3 regions of the Janthinobacterium sp. OK676 genome follow, and region 3 is predicted to be linked to each of the others. Evidence: predicted binding sites of a transcription regulator. Region 3 holds the regulator's gene; each other region holds the start of a gene.
What was found. Region 3 encodes sigma-54, which starts transcription at its own class of promoters, with help from an activator protein. Its sites were predicted from a motif close to TGGCANGNAANCTGCTTT; they were not measured.
Positions count from the first base shown of each region.

Region 1: the regulator sigma-54 is predicted to act here: its motif matches at 2,118-2,135, upstream of BLU39_RS27825 (beta-propeller fold lactonase family protein).
Region 2: the regulator sigma-54 is predicted to act here: its motif matches at 2,240-2,257, upstream of prpB (methylisocitrate lyase).

Region 1 is NZ_FNHA01000024.1:2,245-6,406, forward strand. Features, by position in the region: gene BLU39_RS27820 (TonB-dependent receptor family protein) at 1-1,994, opposite strand, end outside; gene BLU39_RS27825 (beta-propeller fold lactonase family protein) at 2,199-3,155, shown strand; gene adh (aldehyde dehydrogenase) at 3,408-4,162, shown strand, end outside.
Region 2 is NZ_FNHA01000007.1:234,989-239,150, forward strand. Features, by position in the region: gene BLU39_RS15885 (MFS transporter) at 1-212, opposite strand, end outside; gene BLU39_RS15890 (MBL fold metallo-hydrolase) at 334-1,191, opposite strand; gene BLU39_RS15895 (hypothetical protein) at 1,367-1,603, shown strand; gene BLU39_RS15900 (hypothetical protein) at 1,727-1,975, shown strand; gene prpB (methylisocitrate lyase) at 2,320-3,207, shown strand; gene prpC (bifunctional 2-methylcitrate synthase/citrate synthase) at 3,279-4,162, shown strand, end outside.
Region 3 is NZ_FNHA01000015.1:78,827-82,988, forward strand. Features, by position in the region: gene lptC (LPS export ABC transporter periplasmic protein LptC) at 1-113, shown strand, start outside; gene lptA (lipopolysaccharide transport periplasmic protein LptA) at 139-720, shown strand; gene lptB (LPS export ABC transporter ATP-binding protein) at 720-1,475, shown strand; gene BLU39_RS25115 (RNA polymerase factor sigma-54) at 1,480-2,958, shown strand; gene raiA (ribosome hibernation-promoting factor, HPF/YfiA family) at 3,028-3,387, shown strand; gene BLU39_RS25125 (enoyl-CoA hydratase/isomerase family protein) at 3,519-4,162, shown strand, end outside.

The sequences.
Region 1 (4,162 bases), on a different contig from region 3:
CGCCAGTTCCCCACGTTTTGCTTGGCGTTGAAGCGCGCATTGAACACCGTATAGCCGGGCGCCGGCTTTTCGCTGTTGCTGTCTTCCGCGTAGACCTGCTTGCTGGCCACGCTTTCCAGCGCCGCGCCAAAGCGGTCGAGCGTGTCTTTCCAGGCCAGTTCCGCGAACAGGTTGGCGCTAGGCACGCCCGGCAAACGGCTGCCTTCGCGCACGGCGCCGAACGCCTGGTCATACACGGCGTGCAGGCTGGTCAGCGCCACTTTTGTCGTGAAACCATATGGCAGGCTGGATTCGAGCGACACTTCCATACCCTGGCGCAAGGTCTTACCCGCATTGCGGTAGCTGGTACGCCCGCCGCTGGAACTGTCGACCACCAGCTCGTCGTTGGTCTTGATCTGGAACACGGCCGCATTGACGTGCGTGTTGTGGTTGATCCTCGCCTTGATGCCCGCTTCCAGGTTGGTGCTGGTGGCCGGTTTCAGCTGGTAATTGAAGCCGCCGCCCGTGCCCGAGTAAAACAGTTCATTCAGGGTGGGCGCTTCGAAACCGCGGGCGGCGCTGGCGTACACATTGACGTCCGGCGTCAGTTTGTACAGCAAGCCCAGCACCGGTGTCGTGTGGCTGAACTCCAGGCTGCCGCTGTCGTTCCCATTGCCGAGATAGCGGTCGTTGACCAACACTTTCATCTTGCTGTAGCGCACACCTGCGCTGAGCAGCCACGCTCCGCTTTGCCATTCCGTCTGGATATACGGATCGAGGCTGGAGACGACATCCTGCTCGTCGCGGCGCAGCTTGCCTTTCACGCCAAAGGTATTGCCGATGTAATTTTCATAGCCGGTGCGGTCATCGCTGGAGCGGCCGTAATCGATGCCGATGGTGGTGCTCAGCTTGCCGCCGGCCAGCTGGTTCACGTGCAGCCAGTTGGTGTCGATGCCGTAGAACTCGCGCTGGAAGTCGACCACGCCGCCCGAATGGCTGGCCGGCGCCTGGAAACCCTTGGTAAATGCCTGGTATTGGATCACGTCGCGGTTGCCGCCGTAGGCCGTCACGTGCAGGCGGTCGTCGCCGAACGACTGTTCATAGGTGGCGCCGATTTGCTGGTGGTCGATGCTCTTGCGGGTGTTGTAGCGCTCGGCCAGGGTGCGCTTCGGGTTTTGCGTATCCGTCGTGTCGATTTCTCCCGCGCGCGGATCGCGGGCAAACGTGGCCCAGGAGGCGCCCAGCGGATCTTGCGTATTGCCCTGGTGCAGGCTGTTGGCGACGATGGTCAGCTTGCTGTCATTCGTCGGCTTGACGGTGATCTTGCCGAACGCCTGTTCGCGCGTGGCGGCGCTGTGGTCGCGGAAACCGTCGGTGCGGAAGCGCGAGCCGTCGAGCACGTAGCCGATACCGCCTGCCTGGCCTTGGGCCGAGAGGTCGACCTTGCTGGTGCCAAAGCTGCCGCCCGTCACGTTCAGCTCGACGGATGGGGGATTTTGCCCATCCTTGGAAAACAGCTGGATCACGCCGCCCGAGTGGTTGCCATAGATGGCGGAGAACGGTCCGCGCAGCACTTCGATGCGCTCGGCCGTATCGAGGTTGAAGGTGGCGGCCTGACCCTGGCCGTCCGGCATGCTGGCGGGAATGCCGTCGCTGATCAGCTTGACGCCGCGCACACCAAAGGCCGAACGGGCGCCGAAGCCGCGCGACGAGATTTGCAAGTCTTGCGCGTAGTTCTGGCGGTTTTGCACCACCAGACCCGGCACGGCGGCCAGCGCTTCTGACGCGTTGACGCGGATCTGGCCATCCTGGATGCGGGCGCTGTCGACGACGTCGATCGAGGCCGGCACTTCCTGGCTGGGATGGGCGATGCGGCTGCCGCTGACGACCACCGTATCCATGAGTTGCCCGTTGGCCGGGGCAGCTGCCTCGGCGGCGAAAGCGTGGGGGGCGAGGGTGGCGCTGCCGGCGACAAACAGGCTGGCGATGGTGTTCAGGCGGAAACGGTGCTGCATGCGGATTCTCCAATGTGAATAAAAGCCTGCTTTGGTCGCGTGCGCGGCGCAGGTCTGCATCGTTGTATCAAGCAATATGCCTGCCATGTCTCCATTGGTGGGCTGAAATTATACGCGTGTCAGTGGCACGGCGTTTGCATACAGCAATGTTCAGATGCGCCGATGCCGCGCGCTTTTCCTGTGTTTTGCCATCGAAAGGTGATTATGCCCAACTTCTTCTCGCGCTTGCGCCAGGTGTGCTGGCTGCTGCCTGCGCTCGCCAGCAGCGCCCTCCAGGCTGCTCCATTTGCCTATGTTCCCAATGAAAAATCGGGCACCTTGAGCGTGATCGACACGGCGACCGACCAGGTCGTGCGCCAGATTGCAGCCGGCAAGCGTCCGCGCGGCATCGCCGCCGACCCCACCGGGCGGCAATTGTTTGTCACGGATGCGGCCAGCAGCGCCTTGTTGCTGATCGATAACGCTGGCGGCACGCCCCTGCGCACGGTAGCCCTGGGCAAGTCGCCCGAAGGCGTCAGCGCCTCGCAAGACGGTCATTACGTGGCCGTGGCCGTCGAGGAAAACAATAGCGTGGCCTTGCTCGATGGCCAGACGGGCAGCTTGCTCGCCGATATCAAGGTGCAGGGGCGCAACCCGGAACACGCCGTCTTCAGCCCCGACGGGCGCTGGCTGCTGGTCAGCGCGGAAGAGGCTGAACAAGTCGACGTCATCGACGTGGCGCAACGCCGCCAGGTGGCGTCCATCGCCGTGGGACTGCGTCCGCGCGGCATCGGCTTCAGCCCGGACTCGGGCCGCGCCTACGTGGCGTGCGAACTGGTCAATGCCGTCTACGTGATCGACATGGCCGCGCGCAAGGCGATTGCCACCATTCCCGCTGGAAAAAATGCCAATGGCATCGTGGTCCATCCCGGCGGCAAGCAAGTGTATGTCTCGAATGGCACGGACGGCACGGTAATGGTGATCGATACGGCCAGCAACAAGGTGACGGCCACCATTCCCGTCGGAAAGCGCCCATGGAACATGGCCATCACGCCAGACGGCGCCAAGCTGTACGTGGCCAATGGTCGCTCGAACAGCGTGTCCGTCATCGACACGGCCAGCGCGCGCAAGGTAGCCGATATTGCAGTGGGTGAGTTGCCATGGGGCGTGGTGATTCGCTAGTGGCACAGGAACAGGTGTTCCAGTCTGGTACACCTGTTCCATTGTGCAGCGGCTCAAGCCCGGACATGCGCTGAAAAGCACACCGGTATTGACGCCACGCCCTTGTAACGAGGGGAAAAGCGGCTAAGTTTGTAGTGGGATGGCGAGCTGGCACGGCATTTGCGGAAGACTCCGTGTACTCACCCCATCTGTACCAGGACGTTTGATTTTAATTACAGTAATTCCATTCTAATTAACCCGATAGAGGACGACATGAATCTCGCAGACATCAGCAAACTGGGCGTAGCCAATCCTTTCAAACAACGCTATGACAATTACATTGGCGGCAAATTCGTTGCCCCAGTAAAAGGTGAATACTTTCCTAACATCACGCCGATCACGGGCTTGCCGTTTTGCGAAATCGCCCGCTCCACGGTGGAAGACGTCGAGCTGGCCTTGGACGCCGCTCATGCCGCCAAGGATGCCTGGGGCAAGACTTCGCCTGCCGAGCGCGCCAATATCCTGAACCGCATCGCCGACCGCATCGAACAGAACCTGAGCCTGATCGCCACGGCGGAAACCATCGACAACGGCAAGCCCATCCGCGAAACGATGAATGCCGACATTCCGCTGGCCATCGACCATTTCCGCTACTTTGCCGGCTGCATCCGCGCGCAGGAAGGTTCCGTCGCGCAAATCGACGCGGAAACCTATGCCTACCACTACCATGAGCCGCTCGGTGTCGTGGGCCAGATCATTCCGTGGAACTTCCCGATTCTGATGGCCGTGTGGAAACTGGCGCCAGCCTTGGCCGCCGGCAATTGCGTCGTCTTGAAACCGGCCGAGCAGACACCGGCTTCCATCATGGTGTTGATCGAGCTGATCGGCGACTTGCTGCCGCCGGGCGTGCTGAACATCATCAACGGTTTCGGCCTGGAAGCGGGCAAGCCGCTGGCCTCGAGCAAGCGCATCGCCAAGATCGCCTTCACGGGCGAAACGGGCACGGGCCGCTTGATCATGGGCTACGC
Region 2 (4,162 bases), on a different contig from region 3:
GCGGTGATGGCCAGCAGATAGGACAGCACGATCCATTGCACATCCTGGAACGGCGCGTGCAGGGCCCTGGCCATGTCGGGCAAGCCCACGTTGGCGATGCTGGTGCCCAGCGCGGGCAGCAGCATGGCCAGAGACAGGCTGGCAAGCGCGCCGCGCATGGGTAGCGTGATGGTCTGCTGCTCGGGTGGTGCGGATGTTGACGGTGGTTGCATGGCGTGGCGGATCCTCGGATAGGGTCGCCACATGGTACTGAGGGATTTGGCATGGCGGAAGACGCAGCATGTGCATTGTGTTATTGCGTCTGACGCCATGTGAGGGAACTACATCACCAGGCTAGATCGCATTGAGCGGTATCTTCAGGTAGCGCACGCCGTTGTCTTCCGGCTCGGGCAGCTTGCCCGCATTGATGTTGACCTGGATGGCGGGCAGGATCAGGGTCGGCATGTCGAGGGTGGCGTCGCGGCCCGTGCGCATGGCCACGAATTGCTCTTCCGTAATACCGTCGCGCAAGTGGATATTGCTGGCGCGCTGTTCGGCCACCGTCACTTCCCAGCGCGGCGCGCGGCCGTTGGGCGGGTAGTCGTGGCACATGAACAGGCGCGTCTGCGGCGGCAGCGACAGCAAACGCTGCACGGAGCGGTACAGCAGGGAAGCGGAGCCGCCGGGAAAGTCGCAGCGGGCCGAGCCCACGTCCGGCATGAACAGGGTGTCGCCCACGAAGACGGCGTCGCCGATCTGGTAAGCCAGGTCGGCCGGCGTGTGGCCGGGCACGTGCAGGACGCGCACTTCCAGCTTGCCAATATGAAAAACCTGGTCCGGGGCGAACAGCTGGTCGAACTGCGAGCCGTCGGCGCGCGCACCGTCCTGGTGGTAGACGGCCGCGAAGGCCTGCTGCACCGTCTGGATGGCGGCGCCGATGGCCACGTCGCCGCCCAGCTGCTGCTGCAGGTAGGGCGCGGCGGACAGGTGGTCGGCATGTGCGTGGGTTTCCAGCAGCCAGCGGCACTGCAAGCCATGTTCGCGCACGAAGGCGATCACCTTGTCGGCCGAGGTGGTCGAGGTGCGGCCCGCCTTCGGGTCGTAGTCGAGCACGGAATCGATGATGGCGCAGTCGCGCCCATCGGCCTCATACACGACATAGGTGACGGTGGCAGTGGCGGGGTCGAAGAAAGCTTGGATTTGAGGAGTCATCACGGCGGCAAGAGACGGGCAGGGAAGGCTATTATATCGCCAGAGTTCGCTAAAAAATGCTGCAATTCCATGTTCAGCATGCGAAAAACGCATAAGCGGCCGAGGCACGCGCACTGCTGCCGTGCGCACCCTGGGCCTTGCCGCGTGCTAACCTCATTGCTACAAGGAGGAATTCATGAACGATATCACTGCACGCAGCGAACAGTACCGCGGTTTTACGATTTCCGTGACCCCGCAAAAGGATAACGACGATCTATGGGATTTTACCTACCGCCTGCAGCGCGAAGGGGAGCCCGAGGCGCAGGCGATCACGCGCAGCCGCACCCTGGGCGGTTATGCGGCTCCCGAGACGGCATGCGCGGCCGGCCTGGAAGTAGCCCGCACGGAAGTGGATAACCTGCTGCGTCCTTGAGCCAGCGTAAATCGTTTAGCCCGAAAGTGAGCCTGGCTACGGCCGGCGCGTGAAACACGTCGCTGCCGGTCGCGCTTCATGCTACGATTTCCATTATTGAGTCAGTCGCCAAGGAGGCACCCCATGAATAGCAGTTCCAAAATTCACTATAAAGGCTGGGAAATCGTTCCCCTGGCCGTGCCCACCACCGACGGCAAATGGTCGGCCAGTTGCGACATCGAGCGCGCCACGGCGGAAGGACTGGAAGTATTCGAAGGCTCGACCATGCAATTCGTGCGCGACGACGAGGAGGGCGCCATTGCCGCCGCCTGCGAGGAAGCCGTGCGCCAGATCGACAACATCATCGCCAATCCGCTGGTGCGGCTGGCCTGATCCCTCACCTTTCCGCACTCATCTTGCAGCCGGCACCCGCCGGCTGTTTTTCTTTCCGCTCCTGCTTCCATTGATTTCACCGAGTCCTGTTGCATGTTTCAATATTTTGTTTCAATGTGAAATTATGAAACAATATTGAAACGTTGTTCAAGCCAAACGTGACATCGCTGTTACCAGGCGGTACAGCCGTGGAGCAGCGCCGGCGCGCGCCTTCCCCCTGTTTTCACTCTGCCGTCACGTCTTTTTTGCGACGCCGCGCCGGCCTGGCACGGCATTTGCAATACTGGTGCTCATAGCCACTCCGTGAAACATTCGGGACCATCCGAAACCCATAAGGTGAACACATGACTCAATACTCCGCAGGTGCCGCATTCCGCAAGGCCGTCCAGGAAGAATCCCCGTTGCAAGTCGTCGGCGCCATCAACGCCAACCACGCCTTGCTGGCCAAGCGCGCCGGCTATAAAGCCATCTACCTGTCCGGCGGCGGCGTCGCGGCCGGCTCGCTGGGCTTGCCCGACCTGGGCATTTCCAGCCTGGACGACGTGCTGACCGATATCCGCCGCATCACCGACGTGTGCGACCTGCCGCTGCTGGTCGACGCCGACACGGGTTTCGGTTCGTCCGCCTTCAACGTGGCGCGCACGGTGAAATCGATGATCAAGTTCGGCGCGGCCGCTCTGCACATCGAAGACCAGGTTGGCGCCAAGCGCTGCGGCCACCGTCCGGGCAAGGAAATCGTGAGCAAGGAAGAAATGGTCGACCGCATCAAGGCGGCCGTCGATGCGCGCACGGACCCGAACTTCGTCATCATGGCGCGCACCGACGCGCTGGCCGTCGATGGCCTGGAAGCGGCACTGGAACGCGCCGTCGCCTGCGTCGAGGCGGGTGCCGACATGATATTCCCGGAAGCGATCACGGACCTGGACATGTACGCCACCTTCGCCAAGGCCGTCAACGTGCCGATCCTGGCCAACATCACGGAATTCGGTTCCACGCCGCTGTTCACGCTGGACGAACTGCGCAGCGCCCACGTGGGCCTGGCCCTGTACCCCTTGTCGGCCTTCCGCGCCATGAACAAGGCGGCCGAAAACGTCTACCAGGCGCTGCGCCGCGACGGCACGCAAAAGAACGTCGTCGACACCATGCAAACGCGCATGGAGCTGTATGAATCGATCAATTACCACGATTTCGAGCAAAAACTCGATGCGCTGTTCGCCGCGCAAAAGAAATAAGTAAAGAAGCAGGGGCCGTATGCGGGCCCCGCAGTGACGCAACCGAGACTAGTCAATTTTTGGAGAAATCAATGAACGCACCGCAAGCCGCCACTTTCAAGCCTAAAAAATCCGTCGCCCTGTCCGGCGTCACCGCCGGCAACACGGCGTTGTGCTCGGTCGGCAAGACCGGCAACGATTTGCACTACCGCGGCTACGATATCCTGGACGTGGCAGACAGCTGCGAGTTCGAGGAAATCGCCTACCTGCTGGTGCACGGCAAGCTGCCGACTTCCGCGGAACTGAAAGGCTACAAGGCCAAGCTGAAATCCTTGCGCGGCTTGCCGTCGGCCGTAAAGCTGGCGCTGGAAGCGCTGCCGGCCGCCGCCCACCCGATGGACGTGATGCGCACGGGCGTGTCCGTGCTGGGCTGCACCCTGCCGGAAAAAGACGACCATAACGCGCCGGGCGCGCGCGACATCGCCGACCGCCTGATGGCGTCGTTCGGCTCCATGCTGCTGTACTGGTACCACTACAGCCATAACGGCAAGCGCATCGAAGTGGAAACGGACGACGACTCGATCGGCGGCCACTTCCTGCACCTGCTGCACGGCGAAAAACCGTCGGCGTCGTGGGAAAAAGCCATGCACACCTCGCTGATCCTGTATGCGGAACACGAATTCAACGCCTCGACCTTCACCAGCCGCGTCATCGCCGGCACGGGCTCGGACATCCATTCGGCCATCACGGGCGCCATCGGCGCGCTGCGCGGTCCGAAACACGGCGGCGCGAATGAAGTGGCGCTGGAGATCCAGAAACGCTACGACAACCCTGACGAAGCGGAAGCGGACATCCGCGAGCGCGTCGCCAACAAGGAAGTGGTGATCGGCTTTGGCCATCCCGTCTACACGATTTCCGACCCGCGCAACGTGGTCATCAAGGAAGTGGCCCGTTCGCTGTCGCAGGAAGCCGGCTC
Region 3 (4,162 bases):
GCCTCAATGGCATCGGCATGAAAGCCAATAACGCCACCGGCGAGGTGGAAGTGCAGAATGCGCTGCGCATGGTCCTCCCGCCGAAACCGCGCCCGGCCGCGGCGGCAAAATGACAGAATGAAACAAGGAAACCATACTATGAAGAACATCTTGCTGTTGACCGTATTTTCTCTGGGCATCATGGGCGCGGCGCATGCCGAGAAGGCCGATTCCGAGAAGGAAGCCGTCATCACGGCGCGTAGCGGCCACGTCGATGACGTCAAGCAGATCCGCACCCTGACGGGCGACGTCGTGCTGGTCAAGGGCACCCTGACCATGAAGGCGGGCCGGGCCCTGATCACGGAAGACCCGCAAGGCTACCAGTTCATCACCTTCTGGGCCGATCCCGGCAAGCTGGCCACCTTCCGCCAGAAGCGCGATGGCGCGGGCGACCTGTGGATCGAAGGCGAAGCGGAGCGCGTGGAATACGACAACAAGACGGAAGTGGTGAAACTGTTTTCCAAGGCCAAGGTAACGCGCCTGGAAGGCACGAAAGTGACCGACGTGGCCAACGGCGCGTTCATCTCGTATGACAGCCGCAAGGAAGTATTCCAGATGGAAAATACCAACAGCGGCACCAGCACGCCCGATGGCGGCAGCGTGCGCATGGTGATCCAGCCGAAGACCAAGGCGCCGGCGGCGGAGAAAGCGCCGGCCACGCCTGCGCCAGGAACGAAATAATGGACAATACTCGTTGCGGCAGCACCCTGATCGTTCGCGGTCTGCAAAAAACCTATGGCAAGCGGCAAGTCGTGCATGATGTTTCGCTGCAAGTCGAATGCGGTGAAGTGGTGGGGTTGCTGGGCCCGAACGGCGCCGGCAAGACTACCTCGTTCTACATGATCGTCGGCCTGGTGCCGTCGGACGGCGGCAGCATCGACATCAGCGGCGTGGACATTTCCAGCCTGCCGATCCATCGCCGCGCGCAGATGGGCCTGTCCTATCTGCCGCAGGAAGCGTCCGTGTTCCGCAAGCTGACGGTGGAAGACAATATCCGCGCCGTGCTGGAAATCCAGACCGTCGAAGGCCGCCCCCTGAAGAAGGCCGAGATCGAGGAACGTCTGGATAAATTGCTGGCCGACTTGCAGATTGAAAAGTTGCGCGAGAACCAGGCCTTGTCCCTGTCGGGCGGCGAGCGCCGCCGCGTGGAAATCGCCCGCGCGCTGGCCACCGATCCCCGTTTCGTGCTGCTTGACGAGCCGTTCGCCGGTGTCGATCCGATCGCCGTGATCGAGATCCAGCGCATCGTGCGCTTCTTGAAGGAGCGCAATATCGGCGTGCTCATCACCGATCATAATGTGCGCGAGACGCTGGGTATTTGCGACCGTGCCTACATCATCAACCAGGGCTCGGTGCTGGCGTCGGGACGCCCCGACGACATCATCGCGAACGAGTCGGTACGCCGGGTCTATCTGGGCGAACACTTCCGTATGTGAGCCAATGAAACAATCATTGCAGCTGCGCACCTCGCAGCACCTGGCACTGACGCCGCAGTTGCAGCAATCGATACGCCTGTTGCAATTGTCTACCCTGGAATTGCACCAGGAACTAGAGCAACTGCTGACGGACAATCCCCTGCTCGAACGGCTCGACGATCCGCTCGACCGTTCGCTGCGCCTGCTGTCCGATGGCGCCTTGAGTTCGACGGCCGCGCCGGCCGAAGCGCCGCCCCAGCCGCCAGGCCAGGAGGCGCCCGCGGCGCCGGCTGAAGCGGAAACCTTTGACGGCGAGGCGGGCGAGGGCCCGGCCGCCGTGGATGGCGGCGACAGCGACTGGAGCGAGGCGAGCCGGGGCAAGGCGCCCGACGACGAAGATTCCCGTCCGCAACTGGAAGCCCATCACTGCACCCTGCGCGAACACCTGATGGAGCAGATGCGCGTGACGGTGCTCGAATTGCGCGACCGCGCGCTGGTCGAGCTGATCATCGACGCGCTCGACGACAATGGCTACCTGGAAGAGTCGCTCGACGACATCCTGGCGCGCCTGCCGGAAGAGCTGGAAATCGACGCGGACGAGATGCGCACGGCCCTGGCGCTGCTGCAAAGTTTCGATCCGCCCGGCGTGGGCGCGCGCAATGCGTCCGAATGTCTGGCCCTGCAGATCAAGCGCTTGCCGCAGGTTGCCATGGTGACGCGGCGCATGGCCCTCGTCATCGTGGAAAAGCACCTGGCCTGGTTTGCCCAGCGTGATTTCAACAAGCTGAAAAAAGCCCTCGATTGCGACGATGAAGACTTGCGCGAAGCGCAGACGGTGATTCGCCAATGCAACCCGCATCCGGGTGCCGTGTTCGCCTCTGACGTGTCCGATTACGTGGTGCCCGACGTCGTCGTCAAGCGCGCGCGCAATGGCTGGCAAGTGACCCTGAACAACGACGTCATGCCGCGCCTGCGCGTGAACGCCATGTACGCCAACCTGCTCAAGCAGGGCAAGGGCGAAGGTGCCATGGGCGCACAGTTGCAGGAAGCCAAGTGGCTGATCAAGAATATGCGCCAGCGCTTCGACACCATCCTGCGCGTGGCACAGGCGATAGTAGAAAGACAAAAGAACTTTTTCTCGCATGGGGCCGTTGCCATGCGCCCCCTTGTGCTCCGTGAAATAGCTGATACACTGGGTTTACACGAGAGTACTATCTCGCGGGTAACAACTCAAAAGTACATGCTGACCCCGCACGGCATGTTCGAGTTGAAATATTTCTTTGGTAGCCACGTCGCCACCGAAGCGGGGGGCGAAGCGTCATCGACGGCGATACGGGCATTGATCGTGCAACTGACAGGAGCAGAAGACCCTAAAAATCCTTTATCCGACAGTAAGATTGCGGACATGCTGGGGGAACAAGGCATGGTGATTGCGCGACGTACTGTTGCCAAATACCGGGAAGCATTAAAAATTCCGCCAGTGAGCCTGCGTAAGTGTTTGTAAGTTTTTTTCGGTTCCTCTGCGGGCCGGATACGATGGACCGCACGAACCCGATCATCTTTAGGAGTGTGTATGAATCTCACCATCAGCGGACATCATCTCGAAGTGACACCAGCCATCCGTGAATACGTACAAACGAAGCTGGAGCGCGTGAAACGTCATTTCGATCAAGTCATCGATATCGCCGTGATTCTGACCGTGGATAACCTCAAAGAGAAAGAAAAACGTCAAAAGGCCGAAGTCAACCTGCGTCTGAGTGGCAAGACCGTCTATGTGGAAAGCCTGGCGCAAGACTTGTACGCCGCAATCGATGCCCTGATCGACAAGCTCGATAGGCAAGTGATGAAATACAAAACCAAAGTGCAAGGGCACGGTAAAGAGGCGATCAAGCATCTGCCAGACAGCTCGGAAGAAGAATTCGCCCCCGCCTAAGCGGCCTGCGACTTTCAACCGGTTGTGATCAACTAAGGGCGCACATTGCGCCCTTTTTTGCGCCCAGCGGAACGCAATGTTCCCCGCGCAGGCGCTAGAATGTTTGCACTTTCACTTCTTTCCTGCCTGCCATGAGCGACTTCGTCCAGACTGCCATCCGCAACCGCACGGGCCACATCGTGCTCGACCGTCCGAAAGCCTTGAATTCCCTGTCGCTGGACATGGTGCGCGCCCTGAGCGCGGCCCTGCTGGTCTGGCGCGATGATCCCCAGGTGGACGCCGTCGTGATCCGCTCCAGCAGCGAGAAGGGCCTGTGCGCCGGCGGCGACATCCGTTTCTTTTACGATGCGGGCCTGGCCACGCCGCAAGGCGGCAGTGCCTTGCTGGAAGATTTCTTTACGGAAGAATACGCTTTGAATCATTTGATTCATTTCTATCCGAAACCGTATATTGCCGTGATGGATGGCGTGGTGATGGGCGGGGGCATGGGCGTGGCGCAAGCTAGCCCCGGCAACTGCCTGCGCATCGTCACGGGCCGCACGCGCATGGCCATGCCGGAAGTCAATATCGGCCTGTTTCCGGACGTGGGCGGCAGCTATTTCCTGTCCCGCCTGGCTGGACAGCTGGGTCTGTACCTGGGCTTGACGGGCTTGACGATCAACGCGGCCGACGCCCTGTACACGGGCCTGGCCGATGTCTACCTGCCCGAAGCGCAGGTGGGGGCCCTGCTGGACCTGTTCGAATCGACGCCGGGCGAGGCCTTGCCGGTGGCGAT